3 regions of the Microbacterium sp. NPDC089188 genome follow, and region 3 is predicted to be linked to each of the others. Evidence: predicted binding sites of a transcription regulator. Region 3 holds the regulator's gene; each other region holds the start of a gene.
What was found. The regulator HrcA, encoded in region 3, represses chaperone genes, less so after heat shock. The targets are predictions, from matches to a motif close to TTNGCACTCGNNNNNNNCGAGTGCNAA.

Region 1: the regulator HrcA is predicted to act here: its motif matches at 2,973-2,999, upstream of AB0N80_RS08035 (Hsp20/alpha crystallin family protein).
Region 2: the regulator HrcA is predicted to act here: its motif matches at 2,015-2,041, upstream of groL (chaperonin GroEL).

Annotation. Positions count from the first base shown of each region.
Region 1 covers NZ_JBFBHH010000002.1:393,119-398,359, reverse strand. Annotated here, with positions in the region: gene AB0N80_RS08055 (MBL fold metallo-hydrolase) at 1-228, opposite strand, end outside; gene AB0N80_RS08050 (SDR family NAD(P)-dependent oxidoreductase) at 393-1,298, shown strand; gene AB0N80_RS08045 (DUF2231 domain-containing protein) at 1,396-1,956, opposite strand; gene AB0N80_RS08040 (manganese catalase family protein) at 1,962-2,843, opposite strand; gene AB0N80_RS08035 (Hsp20/alpha crystallin family protein) at 3,082-3,537, shown strand; gene AB0N80_RS08030 (iron-containing redox enzyme family protein) at 3,746-4,714, shown strand; gene AB0N80_RS08025 (CDGSH iron-sulfur domain-containing protein) at 4,711-4,911, shown strand; gene AB0N80_RS08020 (hypothetical protein) at 4,925-5,080, shown strand; gene AB0N80_RS08015 (sugar ABC transporter ATPase) at 5,160-5,241, opposite strand, start outside.
Region 2 covers NZ_JBFBHH010000002.1:580,734-585,974, forward strand. Annotated here, with positions in the region: gene AB0N80_RS09020 (DUF2332 domain-containing protein) at 1-674, shown strand, start outside; gene AB0N80_RS09025 (DUF3263 domain-containing protein) at 684-938, shown strand; gene AB0N80_RS09030 (LytR C-terminal domain-containing protein) at 974-1,576, shown strand; gene AB0N80_RS09035 (cold-shock protein) at 1,707-1,907, shown strand; gene groL (chaperonin GroEL) at 2,080-3,699, shown strand; gene AB0N80_RS09045 (HAMP domain-containing sensor histidine kinase) at 4,003-5,241, opposite strand, start outside.
Region 3 covers NZ_JBFBHH010000004.1:353,503-358,743, reverse strand. Annotated here, with positions in the region: gene lepA (translation elongation factor 4) at 1-48, shown strand, start outside; gene AB0N80_RS14820 (DUF1990 family protein) at 76-720, shown strand; gene hemW (radical SAM family heme chaperone HemW) at 720-1,937, shown strand; gene hrcA (heat-inducible transcriptional repressor HrcA) at 2,216-3,256, shown strand; gene dnaJ (molecular chaperone DnaJ) at 3,319-4,443, shown strand; gene AB0N80_RS14800 (16S rRNA (uracil(1498)-N(3))-methyltransferase) at 4,446-5,180, shown strand.

The DNA of each region.
Region 1 (5,241 bases), on a different contig from region 3:
GTGTGTAAGGGCGACCGACACCAAGTCGTCGGGACCGGAGCGATGCGCGGCCAGGGCGGCGACGAGGTACGGCCACGACCGTGGCAATCCCGTGTCGACGAGGATCAGGCCGTCATCGGTGGCGATGAGGTAGCTGTTGGTGAGGGCGCGCGTGATCATCAGCACGCCGTCGGCGACCTCTCTTACCCCGTCGGGCGTGCGCCCGGGTCCTGCGTGTTCTTTCGACATGTCGCACACCCTCGTGCGGGGACGGGCGGACCGCACACGGGGTTGCGGGTGCGCCGAGGCGCTGTTAGCGCGTCGGGCCGGCGTCAACCCCCTCGGGGTGCCCGGTCCCGCCGCTTAGCGTCGCCCCGCGAGGAGCCGCCGAGGCCTCACGCGGAGGGGACAGCATGGGTCAGGTCGTCGTCGTCACCGGCGGTTCGCGCGGAATCGGACGGGCGGCGGCCCTGCGCTTCGCCCGCCGGGGTGCCCGGCTCGCGCTCGTCGCGCGCGACGAGATCGCCCTCGCCGCGGCCGCCGAGGAATGCCGCCGCCGCGGGGCCGAGGTGCTCACCCTCTCGATCGACCTCGCCACCCCCGACGGACCGGCACGGGCGGCGGATGCCACGGTCGCCCGCTTCGGACGGATCGACGTGTGGGTGGGGTCGGCGTCGGTCTTCTCCTACGGTTCGGTCGAGGACACCCCCGACGAGGTGCGCGATCGGGTGATCGAGACGAACCTCCTCGGACACATGCGCGCCGCCCGCGCCGTGCTGCCGTACTTGCGCGCGGGCGGGGGCGGCACGATCGTCTTCGTCGGCTCGCTCTACTCGCAGGTGGCCGGGCCCTACGTCTCGTCGTACGTCGCCGCGAAGCACGGTCTGCTCGGCTTCGCGCGCTCGCTGCGGCAGGAGATGCTCGCGCACCGCGGCATCCGGGTGAAGGTCGTGCTGCCGGCCAGCATCGACACCCCGATCTACCAGCGCGCAGCGAACTACACCGGGCGCACCGCCTTCCCGCTCCCGCCGGTGGTCGCCGCCGACCGCGTGGCCCGCGCCATCGTGCGTGTGACGCGCGGACGCCGGCACGAGGTGGGCGTGGGGGCCGCGCAGTTCGTCACCCGTCCGCTGCAGTTCCTCGCGCCGCGCGTCTACGACCGCTTCATCCGCGCGCTGCAGCACGCGCTCGGCCTGCGCCGCCGGCCCGCGACACCGACCAGCGGCGCGGTGCTGGAGGCGCAGCACGACCCCGGCGCGGTGAGCGGCGGCTGGGCGCGCGTGCCGCTGCGGCGCCCGCGTTCTTCCACGGGAGGCTGAGCCCGTCGAAGCCTCCGGTCCCTTCGACAGGCTCACGGACCTCCCGCCACAGGAGGCTGAGCCTGTCGAAGCCCCCGCGGTCGAGAGGACCGATCGGTCAGGCGGCCGTCTCGAAGCCCTCGCGCTGGGTGTTCTCGTCGGCGACCCGCACGCCCCAGCGGTAGGCGAGCTTTCCGCCGAGCCAGCCCGAGACGCTCAGCCCTGCGGAGGCCATGACGCTGAGCCCGAAGGCCACGACCGGGACCCGCGCGAGATCCAGCGCCCGCACGACGAGGCTGGTCGAGAACAGCGCCATCGCGGTGACGTTGATCACCATATGAGCGACGGCCGTCCGCCGAGCCGGCGTTCCGCGCGGAATGCGCGACATGTCGAGCAGGCCGAGCACCGACGCCCCCACTGCCCCGCCGAGACCGATCGCGATGAGCCAGCGCGAGCCCTTCGCGAACGCCCGGGGATCGTCGGCGGCGAGACCCAGCAGGTCGAACACGAGGCTCGACGACCACGCCCCGATGGGCACGGTCACCGCGACCGGATGGAACGGGTGTCCGTACGGCCCCGCCACGATCGAGCGCGGCACCTTGGCCGCGCGCATCGCGGGGAAACTCGCTCCGCTCCGCGGCGCCGGGACCGTCGAGGGCCCCGGCGCCGCGGCATCCATCCCGTTCATTCCTTGTGCAGCGCGTCCTGCGCGCGCCCGGCGAGCTTCTCGACCGTGTTCGGCAGCTCGGTCGTGCCGTAGAACCGCACGTCGGGCTTGGTGGGCGGGGGCATCGGCACGCCCGCGGGGGGCTCGGGGAGGTAGGTGAACTCTCCCTTGCCGTCGGGCGTCGGCTCCGAGGCCCAGGTGCCGTCACCGGCCTGCGCACCGTTGCTGAAGTTGATGTATTGGTACGACACGTCGCGATCCTCCTTGTCGAGGGGGAAGTTGCTCGGCACGGGCATCTGCTCGTAGCCCTCGGCCTGCAGCTCGGCGGCCGCGGCGGCCCACTGGTTCTGATGCATCGTGTCGCGGGCGAGGAGGAACGCGAGCAGGTCCTTCACGCCGTGGTCGTCTGTCTGGTGATACAGCCGCGCGACCTGGACGCGCCCCTGCATCTCGGCGTTCGCGTTGGCGGTGAAGTCGGCGAGCAAGTTGCCGCTCGCGGTGATGAAGCTGCCCTGCCACGGGTTGCCGTTCGCGTCGACGGGGCGGGCACCAGCGCCTGCGACGATCCCGTGCTGGATGTCGGTGCCGCCGATCACGGCGGCGACGGTCGGGTCGTCCTGCACGGCCTCCTCGGTGATGCCGAGCGGCGACTTCTCCAGCAGCTGCGCGATCATGATCGCGAGCATCTCGACGTGACCCATCTCTTCGGCACCGATACCGAACACGAGGTCGCGGTACTTGCCGGGCATGTGCATGTTCCACGCCTGGAACTGGTACTGCATCGCGACCGAGATCTCGCCGTACTGGCCGCCGAGCACCTCCTGGAGCTTGCGGGCGTAGACGGCGTCGGGCTTGTCGGGGGTGGCGCTGTGCTGGAGTTCTTGTCGGTGGAAGTACATGTCTCTCCTCGTCGTCGGGACGCCGACCGGGGGGCTCGGCATCGACGGCCACGAAACGCTTCCTCGCAGGGGTCCGGCACGGGGGTTGCGGGCGCGGTCGACGCGGGCCACAATCGCGCGCCCGACCTCTTGGCACTCTCGACCCGAGAGTGCTAATCTTCTGCCGAGTTGAGCGAACATGACTCAACTTCTAGAGCCCCGGATGCCACGTCCGGACTGATCGAAAAGGAGAACGACCATGGCCACCTACGACCCCTTCCGCGACCTCGACCGCCTCGCGTCGACGCTCCTCGACGCCCGCCGCGGCGGTGGTCCGCGCCGGATGCCGATGGACCTGTACCGCGACGGCGATCACTACGTCCTCGCGGCCGACCTGCCCGGTGTCGACCCCGGGTCGGTCGACATCGACGTCGACGGCCAGCTGCTGACGATCCGCGCCGAGCGCACCCTCGGTTCGGGCGAGGGCGTGAAGTGGATCACCCGCGAACGCGAGACGGCATCCTTCGTCCGACAGCTCAACCTCGGGCAGGGCATCGACACCGAGCGCATCAGCGCCGCCTACCGCAACGGCGTGCTCTCGGTCACGATCCCCGTCAGCGAGAAGGCGAAGCCGCGGCGCATCGCCGTGTCGACCGACGACGGCGAGGGCGTGATCGAAGCGCACGACAGCACGCCGCAGCCCATCGAGCAGTGATCACCACCGGGCGAGGGAGCGGTCCCATCCACCCGCTCCCTCGCCCGGGCGCCTCCGCTTGTCAAGGGTCTCGAACAACCGCCGCTCCCTGACGCACAGTGCCTGGGTGCCGCCGACTCTGTCCTCGCCCCCGCCCGCTGCGCCCGTCGACGACGTCGAGGCCCGGCTGGTGCCGTTCGACGCCCGCGGACCCGTGAGCGCCGCGGTTCTGCGTCACCTCGTGGACGGTGTCGCCACCGGGCACACGGCACTCGCCGACGCGGCGGTCTCCACGACCGCCGACATCGCGTGCGACGACGATCTCCAGCTCGCGCTCTTCGCGCTGTATGCCTCGTCGTACGGATCGATCGCGGCGTTTCGTGCCGAGCTCGAGTGGGATCCCGCGCTCGTCGCCACCCGACGCGTCATCGAGACGGCCTTCGAGGCCTCGCTGCGCGAGAGCATCGCCGTCCCGCAACCACCCGCGCCCACCGCGGATGCCGTGGCCCGCGACCTCTTCGCCCTGACCGGCGCCGAGGGCGGCCCCAGCCTCTCGCGTCACCTGGCGCGCAAGGCCACGCTCGAGCAGGCGCACGAGTTCCTCGTGCACCGCACGGTGTACACGCTGCGCGAGGCCGACCCCCATTCCTGGGCCATCCCCCGCCTGACCGGCCGCCCCAAGGCCGCCCTCGTCGAGATCCAGTCCGACGAGTACGGCGCCGGTCGCCCCGACCGCGTTCACGCGACCCTGTTCGCACGGGCGGTCCGCGGAGCCGGACTCACCGACGCGTACGGCGCCTATGTCGATGACGTTCCCGCCGTCACCCTCGCGTCGCACAACACGATGTCGATGTTCGGACTCAACCGCCGCTTGCTCGGTGCGATCGTCGGTCACCTCGCCGCGTTCGAGATGACCTCCTCGATCCCCAACCGTCTCTATGCCGAGGGGCTGCGCCGGCTCGGCTTCGGCGACGATGTGTGCGGGTACTTCGACGAGCACGTCGAGGCCGACGCCGTGCACGAGCAGATCGCCGGACGCGACCTCGCCGGCGCCTTGGCCGAGGACCGGCCCGATTTGCTCCCCGACATCCTGTTCGGCGCGGCCGCGTGCCTCGAGGTCGACGACCGCGTCGGCCGACACATGCTGGACGCGTGGTCGCGGGGTGCGTCGTCGCTGCGCACGGAGGACGAACGATGACTGACGACCGCGTCACGATCACGGCCTACCCCGACGGTCCCCTCCTCGTCCGCGGTGACGCCCACCTCCTGACCAGCGAGGGGGCGGAGGTGCCCCGTACCCGCCGCACCGTCGCCCTGTGCCGCTGCGGACTGTCGACCATCAAGCCGCTCTGCGACGGAACCCACAAGGCGTCGGGTTTCCGCACCGAGGAGTGAGGCTCTCGCCCCGATGCGTCTCGACGCCGACGACGCGCTGCCGCTGCGACGGAGGGACGACGCCGGTCTCGACGAGCTCGCGGACGACCCTCACGACCTCGTGCGTCGGTCGGCCACGCCCTCACGCGCGCTGCGACGCCGGGTCGCGGACGGCCGCGACCATGCGTAGGCGGCCCGGCAGGAGAGGGGCCCACGCGCACGACGACGCCCCGACCACCGGGAGCGGTGACCGGGGCGTCGGAAGTGCGTCAGAGGTCTTCCGGAGCGAGATCGCCCTGACCCTCTTCGCCCAGTTCGACGACGCCCGGGTCCTCGCCCTGCGAGTCGGTA
Region 2 (5,241 bases), on a different contig from region 3:
TGCTGCCGGCGCTCGCCCGCATCGACGGTCCGATCGCGCTGCTCGAGGTCGGCGCGAGCGCCGGGTTGTGCCTGTACCCCGACCGGTACTCGTACCGCTACCGCCGAGGCGACGAGCTCATCGCCCTCGACCCGGTCGACGGCCCCTCGACGGTCGAGTTGCACAGCGACCTGACCGGCGACCCCGTCCTTCGAATGCCCGAGATCGTCTGGCGCGCCGGGATCGACCTCAACCCGCTCGACGCCCGCGACGCGGATGACCGGGCGTGGCTCGAGGGGCTCGTGTGGCCGGGGGAGGAGGGGCGACGTGAGCGCATCGTCGCCGCTCTCGACATCGCCGCCGTCGATCCGCCGCTCCTGGTCTCCGGCGACGGCGCGGACGCCCTGCCCGCGCTCGCCGCGCAGGCCCCCGCCGACGCCACGCTCGTGGTCACGACGCCGGGCGTGCTCGCGCACGTGCCGCGCGCTCGGCGCGGGGCGGTCATCGACGCCGCCCGCACCGCGGGACGCTGGGTGACGCTCGACGCCCCCGGCCTCCACGACGGATGGACGGCAGCACCGGGCGTGAAACGGGGCGGCTTCGCCCTGGCGCTGGACGGGGAGGTGCTGGCCGAAGTGGATCCACTCGGCGCGTGGGTGGCGTGGCATCCGGGAGGGGCGTCGTCGGCGCAGTAGCGTGGCGCCGTGCCTCTTTCGGACCGCGACCTCTCCTTCCTCGCCTTCGAGGGTGAATGGCGGCGCCACGCGGGTGCGAAGGAGGAGGCGATCCGGGCGGAGTTCGACCTCACGCCGGCGCGCTACTACCAGCTGCTGGGGCGGTTGATCGACACCCCCGACGCCCTCGCGCACGACCCGATGCTCGTTCGCCGTCTGCGGCGGCGACGCGACGACGCAGTGGCGCAGCAGCGCGCCCGGCTGGGTCGGACGGCGGCCCGCTGACGGGGTGCTCAGGCGTCGACCGATAGCATCGTCCAATGGCCAGATCGACCTTCCCTCGGGATCGCTTCGACGACCTGCCCGATTCCACCGGCCGGGTCGGGGCGCACCGGGCCGAGCGACCGCGCACGCGCGGATGGATCGTGTTCCTGTGGGCGGCCATCGCCACGCTCGTGCTCATCATCGTGGGCATTTTCGGGTCCCTCGTGGCCTCGGGCCGCATCAGCCTCGGCGCCGATGACGCACCCGTTCCGACCGTGTCGGCAGAACCGACCGAGGCCGTCGTCGTCGACACCTCGTACTCGGTGGTGGTGCTGAACGGCACGGGCCAGGACGGCCTCGCCGCGACGGTGCGCGATCAGATCGTGGCGGCGGGGTGGGCCGGTGACACCGTCGAGACGGGGGACTCCGACTCCACCGATTTCGCTCAGACCACGATCTACTACCTGCGCGACGGCGACGAGGCGGCGGCGCGGGGCCTCGCACAGACCATCGGCGGCGCCGAGGTCGCGCAGAGCGACTTCCTGCAGCCGACCGACGACCCGAACACCCCCGACGACGAGAGCGCCGTCAAGCGACTCGTCGTGGTGATCGGCCTCGACCGCGCCGCCGGCGCGACCCCCTCCGCCACCGCGCAGTGACCCTCTCGCGCCGCGTGTTTCCGCGGCGTAACAAGTTGGGGGCACGCGCGTCAACAATCCCCGGAGGGGCCGGTTCGGCGGCATCCGGCGTGCTTACGATGACCGAGTCATCCAGCAACAGGAGATTCGCATGACGCAGGGCACCGTCAAATGGTTCAACGCCGAGAAGGGCTACGGTTTCATCACCGTGTCCGATGGGCAGGACGTGTTCGTCCACTACTCGAGCATCGAGATGTCGGGCTTCCGCGTCCTCGAGGAAGGTCAGGCGGTCGAATTCACCGTCGGCACCGGTCAGAAGGGCCCGCAGGCGGAGTCCGTGCGACTGGCCTGATCCGCTGGCTCGAACGCCGTGGCATCCCTCACCGGGATGCCACGGCGTTCGTCGTCTCACGGACGGCCTCGCGGCTTGCACTCCCCAGGGGCGAGTGCCAGAATGAGTTAGCACTCGCTTTCGTCGAGTGCCAAAATCTGGAAGTCACCCGTCCGGGAGGGACGACACACTTATGGCAAAGATCATCGCTTTCGACGAAGAGGCCCGTCGCGGTCTCGAGCGCGGCCTCAACACGCTGGCCGACGCCGTCAAGGTGACCCTGGGCCCCCGCGGTCGCAACGTCGTGCTCGAGAAGAAGTGGGGCGCCCCCACGATCACGAACGACGGTGTCTCGATCGCCAAGGAGATCGAGCTCGACGACCCGTACGAGAAGATCGGCGCCGAGCTGGTCAAGGAGGTCGCCAAGAAGACCGACGACGTCGCGGGTGACGGCACCACCACCGCCACCGTTCTCGCCCAGGCGCTCGTGCGCGAGGGCCTGCGCAACGTCGCGGCCGGCGCCGACCCCATCTCGCTCAAGAAGGGCATCGAGAAGGCCGTCAAGGCCGTCACCGACGAGCTGCTCTCCTCCGCCAAGGAGGTCGAGTCCAAGGAGCAGATCGCCGCCACCGCGTCGATCTCCGCCGCCGACCCCGCGATCGGCGAGCTCATCGCCGAGGCCATCGACAAGGTGGGCAAGGAAGGCGTCGTCACCGTCGAGGAGAGCAACACCTTCGGCACCGAGCTCGAGCTCACCGAGGGCATGCGCTTCGACAAGGGTTACATCAACCCCTACTTCGTCACCGACCCCGAGCGTCAGGAAGCGGTCTTCGAAGACCCGTACATCCTGATCGCCAACCAGAAGATCTCCAACATCAAGGACCTTCTGCCGATCGTCGACAAGGTGATCCAGGAGGGCAAGGAGCTCCTCATCATCGCCGAGGACGTCGAGGGCGAAGCGCTCGCGACCCTGGTGCTGAACAAGATCCGCGGCATCTTCAAGTCGGTCGCCGTCAAGGCTCCCGGCTTCGGCGACCGCCGCAAGGCTCAGCTGCAGGACATCGCGATCCTCACCGGCGGCCAGGTCATCACCGAAGAGGTGGGCCTCAAGCTCGAGAACGCGACCGTCGACCTGCTCGGCCGTGCTCGCAAGGTCATCATCACCAAGGACGAGACCACGATCGTCGAGGGTGCCGGTGAGTCGGAGCTGATCGAGGGTCGCGTGACCCAGATCCGCCGCGAGATCGAGAACACCGACAGCGACTACGACCGCGAGAAGCTCCAGGAGCGCCTCGCGAAGCTCGCCGGTGGCGTCGCCGTCATCAAGGCCGGAGCCGCGACCGAGGTCGAGCTCAAGGAGCGCAAGCACCGCATCGAAGACGCCGTGCGCAACGCCAAGGCCGCCGTGGAAGAGGGTGTCGTCGCCGGTGGTGGCGTCGCGCTCATCCAGGCCGGCAAGAACGCTCTCGCGAACCTCCAGCTCTCGGGCGACGAGGCGACCGGTGCGAACATCGTCAAGGTCGCCATCGAGGCTCCGCTCAAGCAGATCGCGCTGAACGCCGGTCTCGAGCCCGGTGTCGTCGCGAACAAGGTGTCGGAGCTCCCCGTGGGCCACGGCCTCAACGCCGCGACCGGCGAGTACGGTGACCTGTTCGCACAGGGCATCATCGACCCCGCCAAGGTGACCCGCTCTGCTCTGCAGAACGCCGCGTCGATCGCCGGTCTGTTCCTCACGACCGAGGCCGTCGTCGCCGACAAGCCCGAGAAGGTCGCCGCTCCCGCGGGCGACCCGACGGGTGGCATGGACTTCTGATCCACGCCTGACGCCCGAGAACGCCCCCTCCTCCGGGAGGGGGCGTTCTCCGTTCCGGCGGGCCGGGTGGCGCGGTCTCACACGCCGATGACGGTGCCCCGGTCGCCCGAGGCGGCGCGTCGACGAACGACGCCGCCGAGCCCTCTCGCTCGCGCGAGCGCTCGAGCCTGCCGCGTGTCCTTCCGGCGTGCTGCGGATCGTTTCGCCCACGTCGCGAGACGACCAGGCGGCGTGATCTGCCGAAGGGACTCGCTCACGCGGTCCCGGCCGGACGATCCCCGCCGGGAAACGGAGCGCGGCGTCTCAGGCCGGGGTGTCGGGCCGGTGATCGTCGGGGAGGCGCTCGAGCGGCTGCGTCTCGATCAGCGCATGCTCCGCGGCGTCGCGACGATCGGCCAGCGGAAGAGACACCCGGAACGTCGCGCCCCCGCCGGGGGTGTCGACGACCTCGACCGTACCGTGCAGCAGATCGACGATGGATGCCACGATCGACAGACCGAGGCCGGATCCGCCGGTCTCGCGCGTGCGCGAGGTGTCGGCGCGCCAGAAGCGCTGGAAGATCTGGTCGCGGATCTGCTCGGGAACGCCCTCGCCGTGGTCGATGATCTCGACCCAGCCCATGTCGTTCTCGGCATCCACTCCCACGCGCAGCCCGATGGGGGAGTCGTCGGCGGTGAATCGACGCGCGTTGCCCAGGAGGTTCGCCACCACCTGACGCACCTTGTTCTCGTCGCCCAGCACGATCGGCGCCAGCCGCGGTGTGGGACGCATCGCTCCGGCCGGCGGTGCGGCCGGCTCGGTCGTCGGTGCCTCCCCGGTCGTCGTGGCGGGATCGGTGCCGTCCTTCTGGCGGCGGCGCAGGCGCGACAGCGTGGCTCCGGCGATCGCCATGGCCGACGTGGTGGGAGCCGTGCGGCGTCGCGTCGCGGCCTCGGCGGGGTGTCCGCCCGAATCGAGCAGTGGATCGAGGGTGATCGTGGGCAGCACGAGCGGACCGCGAGAAGTGGTGTCGTCGACCGTGACCTCGCGCTGGGGCGAGGTCACCCGCAGGTCGAGGGCGGCGTCACGTGCGATGGGACGCAGGTCGAGCTCGGTGATCGAGACATCACGGCGCTCGTCGAGGCGGGCGAGCGCGAGAAGATCCTCGACGAGCGCCCCCATGCGGATCGCTTCCTTCTCGATGCGCTCCATCGACTGCGCCACGTCCTCGTCGGAGCGGATCGCCCCCATGCGGTAGAGCTCGGCATAGCCGCGCATCGTCACGAGCGGGGTGCGCAGCTCGTGGCTCGCGTCACCGATGAACCGGCGCATCTGCCGCACGGTGGCATCCCGTTGCCCGAGCGCGCCGTCGATGCGCGCGAGCATGGCGTTGATGGCGGTCTTGAGCCGCCCCACCTCGGTGTCGGGCACGATGTCGGTGAGGCGCTGGCTGAAATCGCCCGCGGCGATGTCCATCGCGGTCGTCTCGACCTGGCGCAGGTTGCGGAAGGCGAGCGTCACCAGCCACCTCGTGAGCAGGGCCGTGGCGATGAGGATGAGCAG
Region 3 (5,241 bases):
GAGGCGTTCATCGCCGCGCTCTCCGGCGACGTCGAGGCCAAGAAGTAGAACGCACGCAACCGAGAGGGGTGGATCATGCGCAGGCAGAACTTCACCGATGACACGGTCGACTACGCGGCGGTCGGTGCCACCCAGGCGCCCGACCTCATGCAGTATCCGCCGGAGCACTCCGTGCCCGCCGAAGACGCCTGGCGCATCGGCAGCGGCGAGGAGCGTTTCGCCGCCGCGAGCGAGCTGCTGCTGTCGTGGGCGCCGTTGCGCGGCGAGGAACTCAGCATCACCGACGTGCGCCCGGCATCCGGGGAGGGCTACGCGGGCGTCGGCTTCGACGCCGAGGGCGCGCCCGTCGCGCCGAGCCGGCTCGAAGCAGAGCAGCGCTTCGCCGCCGACGGCACGCCGTTCGTCCGCCCCGGCACCGGCGTGCGCCTGCACGGCAAGGTCGACGGACACCGCGCCGACGCCGAGCTGCGCGTCATCTCGGTCTTCGAGGAGCCTCGTCGTGTCGGCTTCATCCTGGGCACCGTGGGGCACTCGATCGTGAGCGGCGAGGAGCTCTTCAGCCTCGAGTGGCGCGAGAACGACGAGGTCTGGTTCGTCGTACGCGCCTTCGATCGGCCCACCGCCCCGTCGTACCGCCTCTTCACCAGCCGCGTCCGGCGTCGGCGCAAGGCGTTGTTCGCGCGCTACCTGCGCGCGATCTCGCCGCTGTACTCCTCCTGATGGGCGGGCCCCTCCCGCTCGGAGACCCCGCGCCGGTCGACGGACGCCTCCCCGACGACCTCGTCATCGATCCCGGCGCCGATTTCGGCGTCTACCTGCACGTGCCGTTCTGCCGCGTGCGCTGCGGCTACTGCGACTTCAACACCTACACGGCGAGCGAGCTCCGCGGAGCGCGGCAGGACGACTTCGCCGACACCCTGGCCACCGAGGTGCGCCTGGCGGGCGCAGTGATGGATGCCGCGGGCGGTCGGCGCGCGGCATCCACGGTGTTCTTCGGGGGAGGGACGCCGACGCTGCTGCCGCCGGGCGACCTCGCCCGCATGCTCGACGCGGTCCGCGACGAGTTCGGCATCGCGCCGGGCGCCGAGGTGACCGTGGAGGCGAACCCCGACACCGTGGACGACGCGGTCGCCGACACCCTCGCCGCCGCCGGGGTGACGCGCCTGTCGATCGGCATGCAGTCGGCCCGGCCCCACGTGCTCGCGGCGCTCGACCGCACCCACGATCCGCTGAACGTCGCCACCGCGGTCGCGGCCGCGCGCCGCGCGGGTCTCGACGTCTCCGTCGACCTGATCTACGGCGCGCCGGGGGAGTCGCTCGACGACTGGCGCGCCTCGCTCGAGGCGGCGACCGCTCTCGAACCCGACCACGTGTCGGCGTACGCGCTCATCGTCGAGGACGGGACGAAGCTCGCGCGGCAGATCCGCTCCGGCGCCGTCGCGACGCCGGACGACGACCTGCAGGCCGACATGTACGAGCTCGCCGACGATCTGCTCGCCGCCGCGGGCTACGACTGGTACGAGGTGTCGAACTGGTCGCGGGGCGTCGCGCACCGTTCGCGCCACAACCTCGCGTACTGGCGCGGCACCGACTGGTGGGGCTTCGGTCCGGGCGCGCACAGCCATGTCGCGGGGCTGCGCTGGTGGAACGTGAAGCATCCCGCCGCGTACGCCCAGCGGCTCGCCGCCGCCGAATCGCCCGCCGCGGCGCGAGAGCGTCCCGACGAGACGGCGCGTCGGCTCGAATCGGTGCTCCTGCGCAGCCGCATCCGCGAAGGGCTCGCGGTGTCGGAGATCCTCGGCGAGGGGCGCAAGGCCGTGGCATCCCTCATCGCCGACGGGCTCATCGAGGGCCCGGATGCCGTTCGCGGGCGCATCGTGCTGACCCGTCGCGGACGCCTGCTGGCGGATGCCGTGGTGCGCGCGCTGACGGCCTGACCCGGGGACGCCTCTGCTGCCCACGGGCTGAATCGTCGGGCGTGACGATGCCCGCGGCCCGTTGGCGCGTCGGTGCTTCGTGCAAACGCCCGGCGAGGCGTAAACGCCCTGTCCGGGGGTTTGCCGCTCGGAGCGGCGTTCACACGCATGCCGCGCCGTCCGACCGCGCCGCCTGACCGCGACGCCGCCGACCTCCGCGAGCCGCTCGACGCACGGGCGGGGCGATCGTCGTAGAATTGGCACTCAGTCGAGTCGAGTGCCAAACGGGAGGAGCAGCCATGGTGTCGGAACGCGGCCTCCAGGTCTTGCGCGCGATCGTCCAGGACTACGTCGACACGCGCGAGCCCGTCGGCAGCAAGGCCATCGTCGACCGCCATGCCTTCGGGGTGTCGGCGGCGACCATCCGCAACGACATGGCCCTTCTCGAGGACGAAGACCTCATCGTCGCGCCGCACACGTCGTCGGGACGCGTCCCGACCGACAAGGGCTACCGCGTCTTCGTCGACCACCTCGCCGAGCTCCGCCCGCTGTCGAGCGCCCAGCGCAGCGCCATCACCTCCTTCCTCGATGAGGCGGGCGACCTCGACGACCTCCTCGCACGCACGGTACGGGCGCTGACGCAGCTGACCGGCCAGGTCGCGATCGTGCAGTACCCCTCGTTCGCTCGCGCCAACGTCACGCACGTCGAACTCGTCGCCCTCGGCGGGCCCCGGGTTCTCGTCATCCTGGTCACCGACACCGGTCGGGTGTCGCAGCGCATCGCGCTCGTGCCCGCCGAGCCCGGCGAGAGCGACATCGCCCTGCTGCGCGCGCGCGTGGGCGCGGTGCTCGTCGGACACAGCGTCGCCGAGAGCTCCCAGCGCGTCTCCGAGGCCCTCACTGCCGGCCCGCGCCCCGGGGTCGTGCTCGACGCGATCGCCGACGCGGTCCTGCGCGTGGTCGGGGAGGAGCTCGAGGCCTTCCGTCAGGACCGTCTCGTCATGGCCGGCGCCGCGACCCTCGCCAAGCGCGAGCAGGACTTCCGCGGCAGTATCTACCCGCTCCTCGAAGCGATCGAGGAGCAGGTGACCCTGCTGCGCCTGATGAGCGAGATGGTCGCCGACGAGAAGGGGCTGTCGGCGAGTATCGGGCGCGAGAACGAGCCTTTCGGCCTCGTCGAGGCCTCCGTGCTCGCGAGCCGTTACGACGGCTCCACCGGCGGGGCCCGCGTGGGTCTGCTCGGGCCGACCCGCATGGACTACTCCTCCAACCTCGCGGCGGTCCGCGCCGTCGCGCACTATCTGACCCGGATGCTCGAAGACGACGACAGCTCGCGCTGACGTCTCGCGCCGCGAGCACTCCCCACGAGAACGACCCCGCGCGAGCGGGCAGGAAGGCGATTGTGGCTGACCACTACGAGGTCCTGGGCGTCGAACGCGACGCCAGCCCGGAAGACATCAAGAAGGCCTACCGGCGTCTCGCGCGCCAGCTGCACCCCGATGTGAATCCCGGCGAGGACGCGTCCGAGAAGTTCAAACTCGTGACACACGCCTACGACGTGCTGAGCGATCCCGAGCAGCGCCGCCGCTACGACATGGGCGGCGACCAGAGCCCGTTCGGGGGCGGGGGAGCGGCCGGGTTCGGCGGTTTCAGCGACATCTTCGAGACGTTCTTCGGCGGCGCGCAGGGCGGCGGCGGAGGCCGCGGCCCGCGACCGCGGTCACGCCGGGAGCGCGGCCAGGACGCCCTCGTCCGCGTCACGCTGCAGCTCGGCGACGTCGTCTTCGGTACGCACCGCGACCTCGAGGTCGACACGGCGGTCCTCTGCGAGACGTGCCAGGGAGCGTGCACGCAGCCCGGTACCAGCGAGGTCACCTGCGACATCTGCCACGGTTCCGGTCACGTGCAGCGCACCGTGCGGAGCCTCCTCGGCAACGTCGTCACCGGCCAGCCCTGCACCGTGTGCCACGGTCACGGCACGACCATCCCCTACCCCTGCGGCACCTGCCAGGGTCAGGGCCGGGTGCGCGCGCGCCGCACGGTGTCGGTCGACATCCCCGCGGGCGTCGAGTCGGGCCTGCGCCTGCAGCTCCCCGGCTCGGGCGAGGTGGGCCCGGCCGGAGGCCCCAACGGCGACCTGTACCTGGAGATCACCGTGGAGGCGCACGACGCATTCAGTCGCGAGGGTGACGACCTCGTCGCCACCCTCGAGGTGTCGATGCCCGACGCCATCCTCGGCGCCACCACGACGATCGAGTCGCTCGACGGCTCCGTCGACCTCGAGGTGCGCCCGGGCGTGCAGTCGGGCGACGTGCTGACGATCAAGGGCCGCGGCATCACGCCCCTGCGGGGCAGCCAGCGCGGCGACCTGAAGGTCGGTGTGCACGTGGTGACCCCCACGCGCCTCGACCACAAGGAGCGGGCTCTCATCGAGGAGTTCGCCAAGCGCACCAAGGCTCCCGGGCCCCGCCTGGCCGAGCACCAACAGGGCATGTTCAGCAAATTCCGCGATCGCTTCCGCCACTGAGCATGGCGCTGCACTTCGTCACCGACGACGCCACCGACGCACAGCCGGGGGATGCCGTGACCCTCACCGGGCCGGAGGCGCATCACGCCGCGAGCGTGCGGCGCGTGCGGGTCGACGAGGCGGTCACGCTCGGCGACGGACGCGGCGTGTGGCTCTCGGGAGTCGTGACCGCTCTCGGCCCCAAGCAGGTCGACGTGCGCGTCACGGGCCGCGAGGAGGTCGCGGCGTCGGTCCCGCGGTTCGTGCTCGTGCAGGCATTGGCGAAAGGCGACCGCGACGAGCTGGCCGTCCAGGCGGCGACCGAGCTCGGCGTCGATGAGATCGTCCCGTGGCAGGCGGCGCGCAGCGTCTCGCGCTGGGATGCCAAGGCCGACAAGGGGCTCGCGCGCTGGCGGACGATCGTCCGCGAGGCTGCGAAGCAGGCGCACCGCGCGTGGGTGCCCGAGGTCGAGGGCGTGGCCCGGACGGCCGACCTCGTCGCCCGTGCCGGTGCCTATGTCGTCCTCGTGCTCGAGCCGACGGCATCCGTCCGCCTCACCGAGGTGGCCGCGGAGGCATCGGACGGTCGCGACGTGGTGCTCGTGGTGGGCCCGGAGGGCGGGATCGCCCCGGAGGAGCTGTCGGCGCTCGAAGACGCCGGCGCCCGCCTCGTGCGGCTGGGCGACACCGTGCTGCGGACCTCCACCGCCGGGGCCGCGGCCATCTCGGTGCTGTCGGCGGCGCACGGGCGCTGGTGAGCCGGGCCGTGCCGGGCGCTTCTCGCATCCGGCGCGGATACGGCAGATCGGGGCGTCGATT